One region of the Neobacillus phoenicis genome, then DNA from elsewhere that is predicted to be linked to it. Evidence: riboswitches for the same ligand, from Rfam matches in the RefSeq annotation. Region 1 holds a riboswitch; each other region holds the start of a gene.

Region 1 (4,965 bases):
ATAAAAAAATTGAAAAAGTTCAAATGCTTTTTTTGTTGGGGTCTGATTCTTTGCTGTAATATTTGTCTCCATTTTATCTGCCCCCTGTGGAATAAAATAAAAGTTCTTCCTCGTTTGTTCGGTTCGTCTCTAACTCCTTTATTGATTGTCCATCATAGAGAATGTAGACTCGATCCGTAATTCCCATAATCTCTGATAGTTCAGAAGAAGCGTAAATAATCGATTTACCTCTGCTTGCCAATTCCGTGATTAGTTCAAAAATATCTTTTTTTGCACCAACATCCACGCCTTTGGTTGGTTCATCAAAAATATAGACATCGGCCTCAGATACCAGCCACTTTCCTATTGCGACCTTCTGCTGATTTCCTCCAGATAGATTCTGAACCTTCGTTTCTTCAGAAGGTGTTTTAATTCCAAGCCGGCTAATCAGCTGCTTGGCTGTTTCCTTTTCTTTCTTTCTATTTAAAAAGCTAAATACGTTTGTAAAACTGCCCAGATTAGCCGCTGTCAAATTGGATTCCACTGATTCAAGGACAAGAATTCCTTCCTTCCTGCGTTCTTCAGGCACTAATGCCATGCCATTTTTCACCGCATCATATGGGCTATTCAAAGTTAGTTTAACACCATTAAGAAGGACTTCTCCTCCAGTTAATTTTTCAGAACCAAAAAGCGCCTTGCACAGCTCGGTTTTTCCAGCACCGACTAGCCCAGCTACTCCAACGATTTCTCCGGATTTCACATGTAAATGTAAATCTTTTATTTTACTTCTATCTGAAAGTCCCTTCACTTCAAGTACTGTGGTTCCAATTCTCGTATTTTTTTTCGGAAACTGTTCCTCCAGTTTTTGGCCCAGCATGTGCTCCACCACTTGATTCTGTGTTGTCTCTGAAATATTCTCTTTTACAACGAATTCTCCATTTCTCATGACTGTAATTTCATCGCAGATTTCAAAAATCTCTGGCAGGCGGTGAGAAATAAAAATAATCCCGACATTTTGTCTCTTTAATTCGCGGGCAATCCGAAAAAGCTCGGTCGTTTCAGTATGGCTTAAGGGTGCAGTTGGTTCATCTAGAATCAGATACTTACACCGATTCGAGACAGCTCTAGCAATGAGAATCATTTGCTTTTCTGCTAGAGAAAGTTCACTCACAAGCTTTTTCGTAGAAAGTGAAATATTCATATCAGCCAGGATTTGTGCTGCTTTTTGATGAAGAGTCTTCCAGTTCATCCACTGCTTTTTTCCCATTTGATGAACCGTGTCCATCAACATGATATTTTCGGCAACCGTTAAATTAGGAATAAGTGCGGTATCGACTTCTTGATAGACAATCTGTATGCCCGCATCCTGGGCATCTTTTGGTGATCGAATGTTCAAAGATTTCCCGTCTAGCACAATCTCACCGGTATAATGATTATAAGCCCCTGAGAGGACTTTCATTAGAGTTGATTTCCCTGCACCATTTGCTCCAATCAATGCCTGAATCGTTCCCGTCTTTGTTGAAAAATGAACCTGATTTAAAGCTTTCACCCCTGGAAATTCAATCGTTATAGTTTTCATTTCCAATGTTGACTGCATGAAATTGTTCCCCCTATCAAGCAAACACTCTCTTAATCAAGTGAAAAAGAGAGTGCTTATAGTACCCATTAATTATTTATTATATTTTTTTAATGTTTTCATCCAATCTTCTTCGAATGCATCTGATTGGCCCCATCCTGAAATAATTTTTGATAGATTAACCATGTTAACAGGATCCTTAGACTTTTGAAGATTGTCTTGTGAAACTAGAGAAGCCTGTAAATCATAGGTTTGTGGTGTTTCTTCACCTGCTAGTTTTTTAGCAAGCAATCTCAAATCCACCGCACCAATTAGTTTAGGATCTACGGCTGCTGTGTATTTCCAAGCACTACCTTTTCTTTGAATCTCTTGAAGGTCCGCATTTGAAACATCAATACCATAAATTTTTATTTCTTCACGGCCCGCCTCTTTTAGAGCTCGTGCCGCACCAATAGCAAAGGCATCCCAAGTAGCAAAGATGGCATCCAACTTTCCTTTTGGATATTTATTTAACATAGCAGCTACGGCGTTTTGTGTTTGAACACTGGTATCTGCAGCAGCTACACCGAAACGTTCCACTTCTTTAATTCCAGGATTTTTTGAAAGTACATCTTGGTACACTTTGTTTCGTCTAACCATTGGCGGAAAACCGTCAACCCAAAGGTATGCAATATTGGCTTTGCCTTTCGTATCCTTTACAAGCTGATCCAGTGCTAAAGTTGCCAATGCTTCGTCATCCTGTGATGTAAGTGTTACTCCCTCCACTTCAGCCAACTTTGGATTAGAGTCAAATGTAACCACGCTTTTTCCTTTTTCAACGATCTTCTTTACATCGTTCACCGTCGCATCATCATCACCATGTGAAATTATGAATCCATCATAATCCTGATCTAACGCCTGATTTATAGCATCATGGAATTTTGCTGTATCACCGTTCGCAGTAAACACATCCACTTGCAATCCTAAAGCTTCTCCCTCTTCTTTTGCTCCTGCTAAGAATTGAGCAGTGTGGTCATCACCGCCAATTTTTCGAATGACCTTAATTTTCAATTGATCGCCCTTAAATTGTTCTGGTACGCCTTCAAGTGATACATTTTTATTTCCGCTTGCTTTCTTCGTTTCTCCCCCTGAAGCACACCCCGTGAGTAGCAGGCTTGCAGCTAATGCAGAAACAAGCGCACTTTTGAAAATATTTTTTTTCATGATAAAAGCTCCCCCTTTTTGTCTTTCTTACCAAAATAAACTATTCCCATTGGAGAAGTTTTCTTTTTTGAAAAAATAAAAAACCTCTCCAGAAAAGAGAGGTTTCATCACATATGTTGGACTACTCCTCTCTTATCTCTCAAAACATTAGATGTTTTGCAGGATTTAGCACCAATTCCTTTTTTGGAACGGTTGCTGGGCGTCATCGGGCCAGTCCCTCTGCCACTCTTGATAAGAGAACGTATTATTGATTTAAAGTAATAAACTAAATTTAAACTCACATCAACAAGTTGTCAATAGTATTTTAAATATTTTTAATAAAGTAATAACTCCTTTTTAATCACATTGAACAGAATGGGGAAAACTGTTATTAAAACTAAAACCAGTTATTGCTTTATTCTCCTATGAAATTTCGGTATGATTATATTTAGGAAACCGAAATAAATTGCAGAAAGAAGTGTTATCTTCCATGAATAAGCAGGAAAGCGCAAAGCGTAATTTACTAATTATGTGGTTTGCCAACTTCTTCGTTGCCGGTAGTATGACGATGGTCATGCCGTTTATTTCGCTGTATATTGAAACGTTTGGAGACTTTTCTGAGAAATATGTCCAGCATTGGTCGGGCATTACTTTTGGGATCACCTTTGTTTCTGCCTTTCTTTTTTCACCGGTTTGGGGGAAGATTGGAGATCGCTATGGTCGGAAAAAGATACTTATCATTTGTGGATTAGGGATGGCTGTATCTATCTTTTTAATGGGATTTGTTCATTCAGTCTGGCAGCTACTCTTACTACGGTTTTTAATGGGCTTTTTCTCAGGTTTTATCCCTATGTCACAGGCATTCATCTCCACGCAAACACCAAAAGAGATTGCTGGTCGTGTCCTAGGGACATTACAAACAGGAAGTATTACGGGCTCGTTGTTAGGCCCCATGCTTGGAGGAATTTTAGCCGATACCCTCGGCTATGCGACCACCTTTAAATGGACTTCTATTTCCATATTCATCTCTGGGATTCTTGTTATCGCAACGAAGGAATTTCTGATAGAACCAACAAAGGGCACCAAATCACACTATTCCAGTAAAGAGGTTATCAAACACATCCTACGAAATCCTGTTTTATTAACCGTATTACTTATTTCATCCCTTGTACAAATCGCCCATTTCAGCATTCAACCAATCCTGTCGTTATTTGTAAGTGATTTACATGGGCCAAACAATGTTGCTTTTTATTCAGGGATTGCTTTTTCCGCAGCAGGAATAGGCAACTTACTCATGTCACGGAACTGGGGAAAGATTGCAGATAAATATGGTTATATCAAAATATTAGTCATCCTTCTATTTTTAGCAGGGTTAGTTTATTTACCAGGAGCGATCGTGACAAGTCTTTGGCAGCTTGTCATCATCCGTATTGCCTTAGGTGTGACCATCGGCGGAATCATTCCTGTCAGGATTGCTTATATCCGCCAGGAAGCTCCGATTACCATGCAAGGCGAGGTCCTGGGCTATAACAATAGTCTAAGATTTCTCGGTAACATCATTGGGCCCATGTTGGGGGGCTTTCTTTCTGGCTATTTCGGCTTTTCCGCCGTTTTCATTAGCACCAGTGTCTTATTAATTATGAGTGGACTGATTTTGCTCGTATCATTGCTCCGACATCCGAAACTTGTAAAACATACAGCTTAATAACTTATTCAATATACAAAAGTTACCAAAACCTTTGTAGAAATAAATTAGGTTATTTCCAAAATATATGATACAATAACTCTACCATTTGAATTACTGTTTCATTTGTGTGCCCTACTCATTCATGAGTGGGGTTTTTGTTTTGTTTTTTTTTGCATAGGCTGTGTTAATCTTGGATGTTGATTTCCGCTCCAATCAACATTGTCTATAAAAACAACAGTAACCTTTAACACAGCATTTGCATAAAAAAAACAGACTCTAAAATAGAGCCTGTCTATATCGACAATGTTATTAAGCTTTACGAACGTTAGTAGCTTGTGGTCCACGTTGACCTTGTTCTACTTCAAAAGTAACAGCTTGACCTTCGTCTAATGATTTGAAACCTTCGCTTTGGATTGCTGAGAAGTGAACGAATACATCGTCTCCAGCTTCGCGTTCGATGAATCCAAAACCTTTTTCTGCGTTAAACCATTTTACTTTACCTTGTTCCATGTGTGTTTCCTCCTGCTGTGTGCTTTTGCAC
Region 2 (4,965 bases), 200 kb from region 1:
TTTTCTTTTGACTTGGGAGGAGTTCTTTTTCAGTCTATTGTTTACCTCAAGCCTTGAATCAAAGACTATATCGGTAGCCATTGCTGAATTTAGCGGGAAGAACGCGGTCGATTACGGTATGATCGCGACAGGCGGAATCTTGGCGACACTTCCTCCGCTCATCATCGTGGCTCTATTCCAAAAACAATTGGTCTCAAGCATGACCGCAGGAGGAGTGAAAGAATGAACGTACATGTATATGACACATATGAAGAAATGTCAAAAAACGCAGCAGAGGAAATCATCAGTCTGCTTAATAGTAAACCTAACAGTGTTCTTTGTATTCCAGGAGGAGACACGCCGAAAGAAATGCTCAGTTATCTCGTTCAGGCATACAAGCTTGGGCGTGTGGACTTCTCACAGGCTACTTTCATCGGACTCGATGATTGGGTAGGAGTAGGTCCGGAGGATATAGGAAGCTGTCAGCTATTTTTGAACAGTAATTTTTTTCATCAAGTGAATGCCAAGAAAGAAAACATTCACTTATTTGATACAATGAGCGAAGATCTGGAAAATGAATGTAAAAAGAAAGATGAACTGGTCGAAAAATACGGCGGATTTGACCTGATGATTCTTGGAATCGGAATGAACGGACACCTAGGTTTCAATGAACCGGGAGTGGACTTCGGCCTGAAATCCCATGTTATCGACCTTGATGAGACCACTCAGAGTGTAGGACAGAAATACTTTGAGGAGAAAAAGGAACTGAAGCAAGGCATTACACTTGGGGTGAAGCATCTTTTAAACAGCCGGACGATCTTCCTTCTTGCGAACGGCGAAAAAAAGGCAGAGATTGTGAAAGCTACCATTGAAGGACCTGTTACCAATACTAATCCTGCAAGCGTGCTTCAGCAGCATGAAAACATCCACTATTACCTTGATCAAAAAGCGGCGTCCCTATTGGGGTAGGTAATTTCGGTAGCGTCTATATTATATATAAAGCTTGCTATCAGCGTTCTTTAACTAAAGAAGACTAAAAAGGCCCCCCTAATTGGCGGGCTTTTTTGGATGGAGTATCGTAGACACTTATCTTTATAGAGGGCATTTCATAAACAGCTGTATCAGTCTATTCGTACGTCAAATAAATCAGTTCCTGTAATAAAAAACTATTTTGACAGGAATGCATTTTTCTAATATAAAAAATATATGGATCTTTATGAATTAGGGAATGAAACCTTGCAGCAAAGAAAACAAATCATTATGCAGCATAAGTTAGAGGTAGAAAATAATATTAATGAAAATCCAAAACATTTAGAAGTTATAACTATAAAGTTGCGACCTACGAGATTCAAGTAAAAGAGGGAGTAATTAGTATTTTTATTATAACTGAAAATATAAGATAACATGGATAATATTGAATGAAGCGAACAGAAGAAAAATAAGATAAAAGAGTTAAATCACTCAGTACGCGAAACGATATAAAATATGTAAGGAGTGAATTTCCATTAGTGGTTTTATTATTGATTTGCTATTTGATCTAGCAGGGGAAGTCATTGAATTTTTCATTCCTGATTGGTCCCCGAAATCGAAATTTGAAAAAAATATAATCAGATTAAGGGAAGAAGAGTGGTTTACTTTACTGGAAAAGGATGTTAGATACGCATACATCATTCACCAAAACAGGAAGGTGAAACGGTTCTTAAGTAATGAGAATAATATTAAAATGATTACCAGTATGGATTTTGAGAAAGAGAATTTTATCAACTTAGTAAAAGAAGAGCATGCCAGATTTACAGGGATACGATAGTTAGAATAGAAAGAATATATTGACATTTAACATTGCATCAACTAAAATTCTCTTTATAACTTGGAAATTTAATTAAAAATCAAATAAAAACTCTTATCCAGAGTGGTGGAGGGACTAGGCCCGATGAAACCCGGCAACCTTCAAGGTATTCCTTGAAAAGGTGCTAATTCCTGCAGGTTATTATTTAACCTGATAGATAAGAGGAGGAAACCAACCCTCTTCTTATTGAAGAGGGTTTTTCTTTTGTAAAAATAAAGAAGCTTCGTGTCAAAATTCGTGAAGTGAAGGGATGGATGTATGTGTCTGTAATCAAAGTGGCAATCCTTGGATTTGGAACAGTTGGAGAAGGAGTATATCGAACAATACAATCACACAGTGAGGAGCTCACTGCTGCATTAGGCAAGAAGGTTGAAGTTGCCGCTGTTCTCATCAGAAACACGCAAAAAAAGAGAAATATTAGTCAAAATGTATTAGTAACAACAGACTTTGCGGATATCTTAAACCTCGAGCAGCTTGATGTTGTTGTGGAGGCTATTGTTGACAAAGAGCCAACTTTTACATTTTTGAAATCAGCGATTGAGCGTGGATGCCACATCATTACAGCGAATAAAGAAATGTTCGCCCACCACGGGAAAGAACTGCTTGAACTGGCAGAGGAGAAGAAAGTTTCGGTTGGTTTTGAAGCTACTGTTGCTGGAGGAATTCCCGTTATACAAACACTTAGACAGTTATTAAACATTAATCGTGTGAAGCAAATTCGAGGAATTCTCAATGGCACCTCCAATTTTATCCTCACAGAAATGAGGGAGAAAAAGCAGTCATTTGCACAGGCGTTAGTATTAGCACAAGAGAATGGCTATGCTGAAGCTGACCCGACAAATGACGTGGAGGGCTTTGATGCTTTTTATAAAACCATGATTTTAAGCAGACTGGCTTTTGGAAAAGAACCCAATTGGCAGGATGTTAAACGTGAAGGGATTACTTCAATAACAAGTGAATTGATTGATGCTGCAGAAAATGCAGGGCTAAGGTTTAAGCATATTGCGAGTATTACAAGGTTAGGTGATCAAATTATTGCAACTGTCAATCCAGCCCTATTGAGTAAAGAACATCCTTTTTACCATGTAGAAGGCGTCCAGAATGCAGTAAATGTCCAATCTGATATAGTTGGAGAGATTACACTTCAGGGACCAGGAGCGGGAATGTTTCCTACAGCGAGTGCGGTAATTGAGGATTTAGTCTATGTGTGTAAAAATTCCCCAGTTAAACAGAATAATACGTGTTCTCAAGTAGCGGTAACGGGGTTTAGTAAGAGTGACAAGAAGGAAACGTGGCTGGTGCATGGAGTGAAGCATAAACAGGTGACTCCTTCCATTACTTGGATTGAAGAAGTGGCGGAGGAAACGTTTGTAATCAAAGCGACAGATAGAGAAATTGCCCTTCTGGCCAAACAAAATAATCTTATCTATTATCCGATTATAGGAGAATACGAGAGAGTGAAACAAATAAAAACGCTTAAGGCTTTATAAGAGTCTACAAATAATGAAAGAGCTATATGGCTCTTTTTTTTCATTTTAAGAAAGCCAGGGTCTAGATCCACTTTTTTTAGAGAAAAGAAGGAAAAAGTAGAAGTATCGAGGCTCTAGATCTACTTTTTATAGAGAAAAGAAGGAAAAAGTAGAAGTAGCAAGGTCCTAGATCTACTTTTTTCATAGAGAAGAAGGAAAAAGTAGAAGTAGCAAACCTCTAAATCTACTATTTTCAGAGAGAAGAAGGAAAAGTAGAAGTAGCAAACCACTAGAACTACTTTTTTATTTGAACAAAATGTAAAAATTTAATTCAATAGTCACGAATTTTCCGTGTTTATCCACTGCGTTATCAACATCAAAAGTCCCGGTTTAAAGGTATTCCACAGACTTATTCACAATATCCACAAAAGTCAGAATATTTATCCACAACTATGTAGAAGCACGATTCTAATATAAACAACTTAGTAAGTTCACATTCTATTCAATTTTCTAACATTAATATGTTAAGAAACTGTGAAAGCCGTTGTCATTTAAAGTACAGGAGAGTATATTATAAGTGTAGAGAAGATAGTGAAACAATTCACAAACCAAGAAGCACAAACTAACTTCCCTACATAAACAGCTAGCTGAACACCCCTCATCGATAGGGGAAAGTAATTATTATTATATTAATTTGTGAAATATTTCACAAAAAAATAAATGGAGATGATTGTGATGAGATGGTATAAAACCCCTCAAGCAGCAGTTGTTTGGACAGTTTTAAGAGTTTGGCTTGGTTTACAATGGATTGAAGCGGGCTATCATAAATTAACAGGTGGATTTGACGCTGGCGGATTTTTAAAAGGAGCACTCGCAAATGCAACTGGTGATCATCCAGCAGTGCAAGCCTGGTACGCAGATTTCTTACAACAATTTGCTATTCCAAATGTTCAGATCTTTAACGTATTAATTCCTTGGGGAGAATTACTTGTTGGTTTAGGATTAGTTGTCGGTTTAGCGACTCTTCCAGCATTAATCGCCGGTGCGTTTATGAACTTAAACTTCATGCTGGCAGGCACAACAAGCACGAACCCAATTCTTTATACAGCAGCAATGATTCTTCTTTTCGTAGGAACTGGTGTTTATTACTTCGGACTTGACCGTTATGCAGTCCCTTTCATCAAAGACTATATCAAAAAGGCACCTGCAAGGAATGTGAATACCAACTAACAGTAATACCGAGTTCTAACAGCTTAGCACGCTGAAATCTCTCATTAGAACTCGCTGAAATACCATTTATTTTCCCCCCTTTTATATACTTTAAGAAGCAGGGCAAAGCCTGCTTCTCTTTTTGTATGCTTATCTTTTCTTATTCTTCACACGTTGGTTAGCGGCATTAGCACGGGCTTGTGCTTCAAGATCTGCGTGATCAGCAAATTCTTGAGAGTATTCTACATCGTTGCCATCAGACTTCAAATTTTTCGGTGTTTGTGGAAGTGAGCTTTTATTATTTTTGTGAGAACCTCCATTATGCATACGACCCATTACTAAAACCCCTTTCAAATTTAAGCTAGAGGGAGAAAGGAATCTCTCACTCCCTAATAGCTTTTACAATTAGAAAGGGGGTCATTAATGGAAAAAATTTAAATTAATTTTTGGTATACTTATCGA
Region 3 (4,965 bases), 2.0 Mb from region 1:
ATCATTGACAGGAACTCGGTCCTGCAAAAATCCTGGCTCCTGATGGGAGACTTGTGCAATGATGGGCAGGTTGGTTTCCTTTCTAGCAATGGTTAAAATCGTTTCAAGTTCTTCTAAATCGTAAAAGGTTTCAAGTAACAAACCGTCTACGCCTTCAAGGAGAAGGCAATACAATTGTTCGCGGAAGCTTCGTTTTAATTCTTCAATGGTGATTGAATCCGGTTTAATTCCTCGATTCCCGCCAATCGTTCCAAGGACGTATGCTTGTTTATTTGCAGCGGCTCTTTTAGCAATAGCTACGGCAGCACTGTTAATTTCCTTTACAGAATCCTCCAAACCATATCGCTGTAGCTTTAAATAATTGGCGGCATATGTGTTGGTCTGAATGACATCAGCACCGGCATCAATATATGCTTGATGGATCGACTGGATATGTTCTGCCTGGGAAAGGTTTAGTTCCTCTAAACAACTATCCTTTCCGTACGAATACAATAAAGTACCCATGGCTCCATCGGCTATTAAGATTTGATTTTTTAATTTTTCTAAAAAGCTCATCGCTATTCTCCCCGCTCGAATACTAATTGACTTCGATTAACTTTCTCAAACGCTTGGGAAAAATCCTTAATTAGATCATCTGGATTTTCAAGTCCAACCGATAGTCGGACGAGGCTATTAGTAATCCCGCGTTTTTCTCTTTCCTCTTGCGGCATGGCGGCATGTGACATTTTCGCCGGATAGGAGAGAATCGATTCGACTGCTCCCAGGCTGACAGCGAAAACAGGGATTTCTACATTGGCCAAAAAGGTTCGGAGCGCATCTTCACTTTCTAATTCAAACGATAAGACAGCTCCCGGCCCCGCTGCTTGCTTGTTCTGGATGTGATATTGTGGGTGACTTTCGAGCCCAGGATAATGCACCTTTTTCACAAGCGGATGTTCAGCTAAAAATTCTGCGAGTTTAATAGCTGATTTCTGCGATTGTTCTAGACGAACATGAAGTGTCTTTATCCCTCTTAGCACGAGCCAAGCATCTTGGACGCCCAATATAGCACCAAATCCATTCTGTAAAAAGCCTAATCTTTTCGCCAAGTCTTCATCCTTAACCACAGCGAGACCCGCCACGACATCGCTATGCCCAGATAAAAATTTCGTTGCGCTATGCAGGACCACATCAGCCCCTAATTCCAAAGGCTTTTGATGAGAAGGGGTAAGAAACGTATTATCAACAAAGGTTAACGCGTCAATTTCCTTTGCTAAACTGCTAATTGCCTCAATATCAGTCACTTTCATTAATGGATTGGAGGGTGTTTCCACATATAACGCTTTTGTATTTGGCTGAATCGCTTGTTTTACTTCGTCTAAATTGGTCATATCCACAAAGGTATGTTCAATACCGAGCCGGGAAAGGACCTGTGTGACCATCCGGAACGTACCACCATACACATCTTCGGTAACGATAATATGATCCCCAGCTGAAAGCAGAAGGAACGCAGTAGAAATGGCGGCCATACCAGAAGAAAAAGCAAAGCCTTTTACACCACCCTCAAGTTCTGCAATCACATCCTCAAGCGCTTCTCTTGTTGGATTTAAGCTGCGACCATAATCGTATTTACCGAACTGGTCGAAATCAAATTGGTGGAAGGTGGATGCATGCTGAATGGGAACACTAACCGCACCCGTTGTCGGGTCCACTTTATGCTGATTATGAAGAAGTCTGGTTGCAAAGCTATATTCTTCGTGTGACATTACGCAATCACTCCTTCTTTCACATTTGCGAAAGCCTTTTTCAAGTCTTCAATTAAGTCTTGTGCATCTTCAATCCCGACGGAAAAACGCAATAATCGATTACATACTCCGGATTGAATTCGAATTTCTTCCGGAATATCCGCATGTGTTTGTGTAGCAGGATACGTAATAAAGCTCTCCGTTCCACCGAGACTTTCTGCAAATGTAATAAGAGATAATCCTTGTAGGAATGGATTTACCCATGCTTCAGCTTTTACTCGGAAAGAGACCATTCCGCCGCGTCCAGGATATAGAACATCTGTCACTCCTTCATGATTGGAAAGAAACTCCACCACCGCTTTTGCATTTTTTTCGTGTCTGTCCATTCGAAGCGACAGGGTTTTCATTCCGCGCATTAACAGCCAGGAATCGAACGGGCTAAGTACACCACCCGCACCATTATGATGAAAAGCTAATGCTTCACATAGTTCCTTTCCTTTAGCGACAATCAATCCTGCAAGTACATCGTTATGACCACCCAGGTATTTCGTTGCACTATGAATAACGATATCAGCCCCGAGTTTAATCGGTTGCTGTAATAGTGGGGTATAGAAGGTATTATCAACAATCAAAAGAATCCCGTGCTTCTTGGCAATTTGAGAAACAGCGGCAATGTCCGATTGCTGCATGAGGGGATTAGTAGGAGTCTCCAAAAAAATGGCCTTTGTTTGTGGAGTAATCTTCCCTTCGATTTCTTCTGGACAACAGGTATTTACATATTGAGTGTTTAATCCCCATTTTTTAAAGCCTTGTTCTAATAAGCGATAGGTACCGCCATATAAATCCTCGCTTACCAGCCATTCATCTCCCGATTGAAATAAGGAAAGAATCGTGAAAATAGCAGCCATACCTGAACTGCAGGCAAAACCTTGATCACCAGCTTCTAAATCAGCAATTGTTTTTTCCAGGAGCTGACGCGTTGGGTTCCCTGTTCGACTATAGTCAAACCCTGTTGATTGTCCGATGCCTTCGTGTCGATAAGCAGTAGAAAAATAAACAGGCGGGTTCACTGTACCTGTTGCAGACTCGCTGCGGTTTCCAATTTGGGCTAGTTTCGTGTCAATTTTGTACATAATGCACACTCCTTAAAGTTTGATGTAATTAGGGTTTAGATTGCCTACTTTAATGCTACAGGGCGTTAAAGCTTTCAGATAAATAAAAAAAGTCTTCTTATAAGAAGAAGACTTTTGTATGTACGACACACTTGTCATTCTTCTTATCTTGCAAATTAGTAAAATTTGCAGGACTTAGCACCTTTTCAATGAACAAACCATTCATTGAAGGTTGCTGAGGCGTCGCAGGGCCATTCCCTCAACCTCTCTTGATAAGAAATCAATTATTTAGATTATTTATAAAATTTACTACAGATTGATGGGGATGTCAATTTGTTTTTAACTATTGAGGAAATTTGAGTTATACAACGGAGAGACAAAATATTTATTTTATTATCTTAAAATTTGTTGACAGTAATAGTTTATGGATTTATTATTAGTTATAACGAACGTTCTTGATAAAGAACCAGTATAGGTGATATGTTACATAGAAAGTAGTTTTATTAATTAAATTACGATAAATGTCAGGAAAAAAGGATTAGATTTGATTCCTGATATTTAAGTATGGCTTAACTGTTCTTTTTAGTGAACATGTGAATAATAGACGTTATAAATTTTTATAGCCTGGCAGGAGGAAAAGATGAGCGCAATAGCCGGAATTTATCATTTGAATGATGAGCCTATCAATCTAGAACATGGGAACAGGATAATGAAAGCACTAGAAAAATATCCGGCCGATGATATTCAAACTTGGCATAACGACAAAGTCTTCCTTGGCTGCCATGCACAGTGGATCACACCTGAGTCTCTTGGTGAAAAGCTCCCGTATTATGACCATGATCGAAAACTAGCGATTACTGCGGATGCAATTATTGACAATCGTGAAGAGTTATTTGAGAGATTACAAGTTGATAAAGGGAAAAGAAAAGATATCACTGATAGTGAACTAATCTTACTTTCCTATTATAAGTGGGAGGAAGATGCACCAAAGTACTTAGTTGGTGATTTTGCTTTTATGATATGGGATGAAAAGAAGCAGAAACTTTTTGGGGCTAGGGATCCTTTAGGATATCGTACTCTTTACTATTATAAAGAAAATTCTAGTTTCACATTCTGTACTGTTATTGAACCTATTATATCTTTGCCCCACGTTAATAAGATACTAAATGAGAAATGGTTAGCTGAATTTTTGGTCTTATCCTTATTAATTGATACCGTAGATGCTACGATGACACCTTACTTAAATATTAATCAAGTCCCACCATTTCATAGTATAAAAATTGAAAAAGGTAAGATAAACATATCAAAATATGGGAAATATTTTTCAGATAAAAAGATTAAATTTAAAAAGGATTTTGAATATGTTGAAGCTTTTCAGGAGATATTCAATAAAGCGGTTAAAGACAGGCTCAGAACACATCGGAATGTAGGCTCCCATTTAAGTGGAGGGTTAGATTCAGGCGCAGTTGTTGGATTTGCTGCTAAAGAGCTAAAAAAAGTAAATAAAGTATTACATACCTTTAGTTATATACCACCAGGGGATTTTATTGATTTTACATCCAAAAGATTTATGGCAGATGAAAGGCCATTTATTAAAAAGACTGTCGATTATATAGGCGGAATTAATGACCATTATTATGATTTTGAGGGAATAAGTTCGTATACAGAGATAGATGAAATGTTAGAAGTCAATGAAATGCCCTATAAATTTATTGAAAACTCTTTCTGGCTAAAAGGAACTTTTGAAAAAGCAAGTTTAGAAGATGTTAGAGTATTGCTTAATGGGGATGTGGGTAATTCTACAATTTCTTGGGGGAACTCAATGAACTATTATGCAGTACTATTGAAGAGGTTGAAATGGATTAAACTTGCAATGGAATTAGACCAGTACAGTAAAAAAGTTGGTGGAGCAAGGTTTGGGAACCTTCCTATAATTGCACGGACAGCATTCCCCTATTTTAAGAGATTCCAAGGTATACCAAATTCAGTAATGCGAATTGTTAACTTAGAATTTGCAAAGAAAACACTAGTCTTTGAGAAACTAAGAAGTTTTGGAATTGATGATTCAGGTTGCGTTATTTCTAATGATATACACGAACAGAGAAAAGTAATTTACGATTATATTCATC

Evidence for each region. Region 1 has a riboswitch for S-adenosylmethionine ahead of AA0X95_RS25275 (sugar ABC transporter substrate-binding protein). Riboswitches for the same ligand answer to the same signal wherever they lie in the genome.
Region 2: another riboswitch for S-adenosylmethionine. It lies ahead of AA0X95_RS24330 (homoserine dehydrogenase); the one in region 1 lies ahead of AA0X95_RS25275 (sugar ABC transporter substrate-binding protein).
Region 3: another riboswitch for S-adenosylmethionine. It lies ahead of AA0X95_RS08315 (methionine biosynthesis PLP-dependent protein); the one in region 1 lies ahead of AA0X95_RS25275 (sugar ABC transporter substrate-binding protein).

What each region holds. Positions count from the first base shown of each region.
Region 1 is NZ_CP154847.1:4,946,096-4,951,060, forward strand. It holds gene AA0X95_RS25260 (ABC transporter permease) at 1-72, opposite strand, end outside; gene AA0X95_RS25265 (ATP-binding cassette domain-containing protein) at 74-925, opposite strand; partial or broken gene AA0X95_RS25270 (ATP-binding cassette domain-containing protein) at 1,067-1,576, opposite strand; gene AA0X95_RS25275 (sugar ABC transporter substrate-binding protein) at 1,649-2,758, opposite strand; SAM riboswitch class I at 2,888-2,996, opposite strand; gene AA0X95_RS25280 (MFS transporter) at 3,228-4,442, shown strand; gene AA0X95_RS25285 (cold-shock protein) at 4,734-4,934, opposite strand.
Region 2 is NZ_CP154847.1:4,743,549-4,748,513, reverse strand. It holds gene AA0X95_RS24340 (carbohydrate ABC transporter permease) at 1-226, shown strand, start outside; gene AA0X95_RS24335 (glucosamine-6-phosphate deaminase) at 223-948, shown strand; SAM riboswitch class I at 1,877-1,989, shown strand; gene AA0X95_RS24330 (homoserine dehydrogenase) at 2,086-3,315, shown strand; gene AA0X95_RS24325 (DoxX family membrane protein) at 4,030-4,524, shown strand; gene AA0X95_RS24320 (YfhD family protein) at 4,654-4,839, opposite strand.
Region 3 is NZ_CP154847.1:1,617,937-1,622,901, forward strand. It holds gene AA0X95_RS08305 (bifunctional homocysteine S-methyltransferase/methylenetetrahydrofolate reductase) at 1-555, opposite strand, end outside; gene metC (cystathionine beta-lyase) at 558-1,745, opposite strand; gene AA0X95_RS08315 (methionine biosynthesis PLP-dependent protein) at 1,745-2,857, opposite strand; SAM riboswitch class I at 2,998-3,115, opposite strand; gene AA0X95_RS08320 (asparagine synthase-related protein) at 3,477-4,965, shown strand, end outside.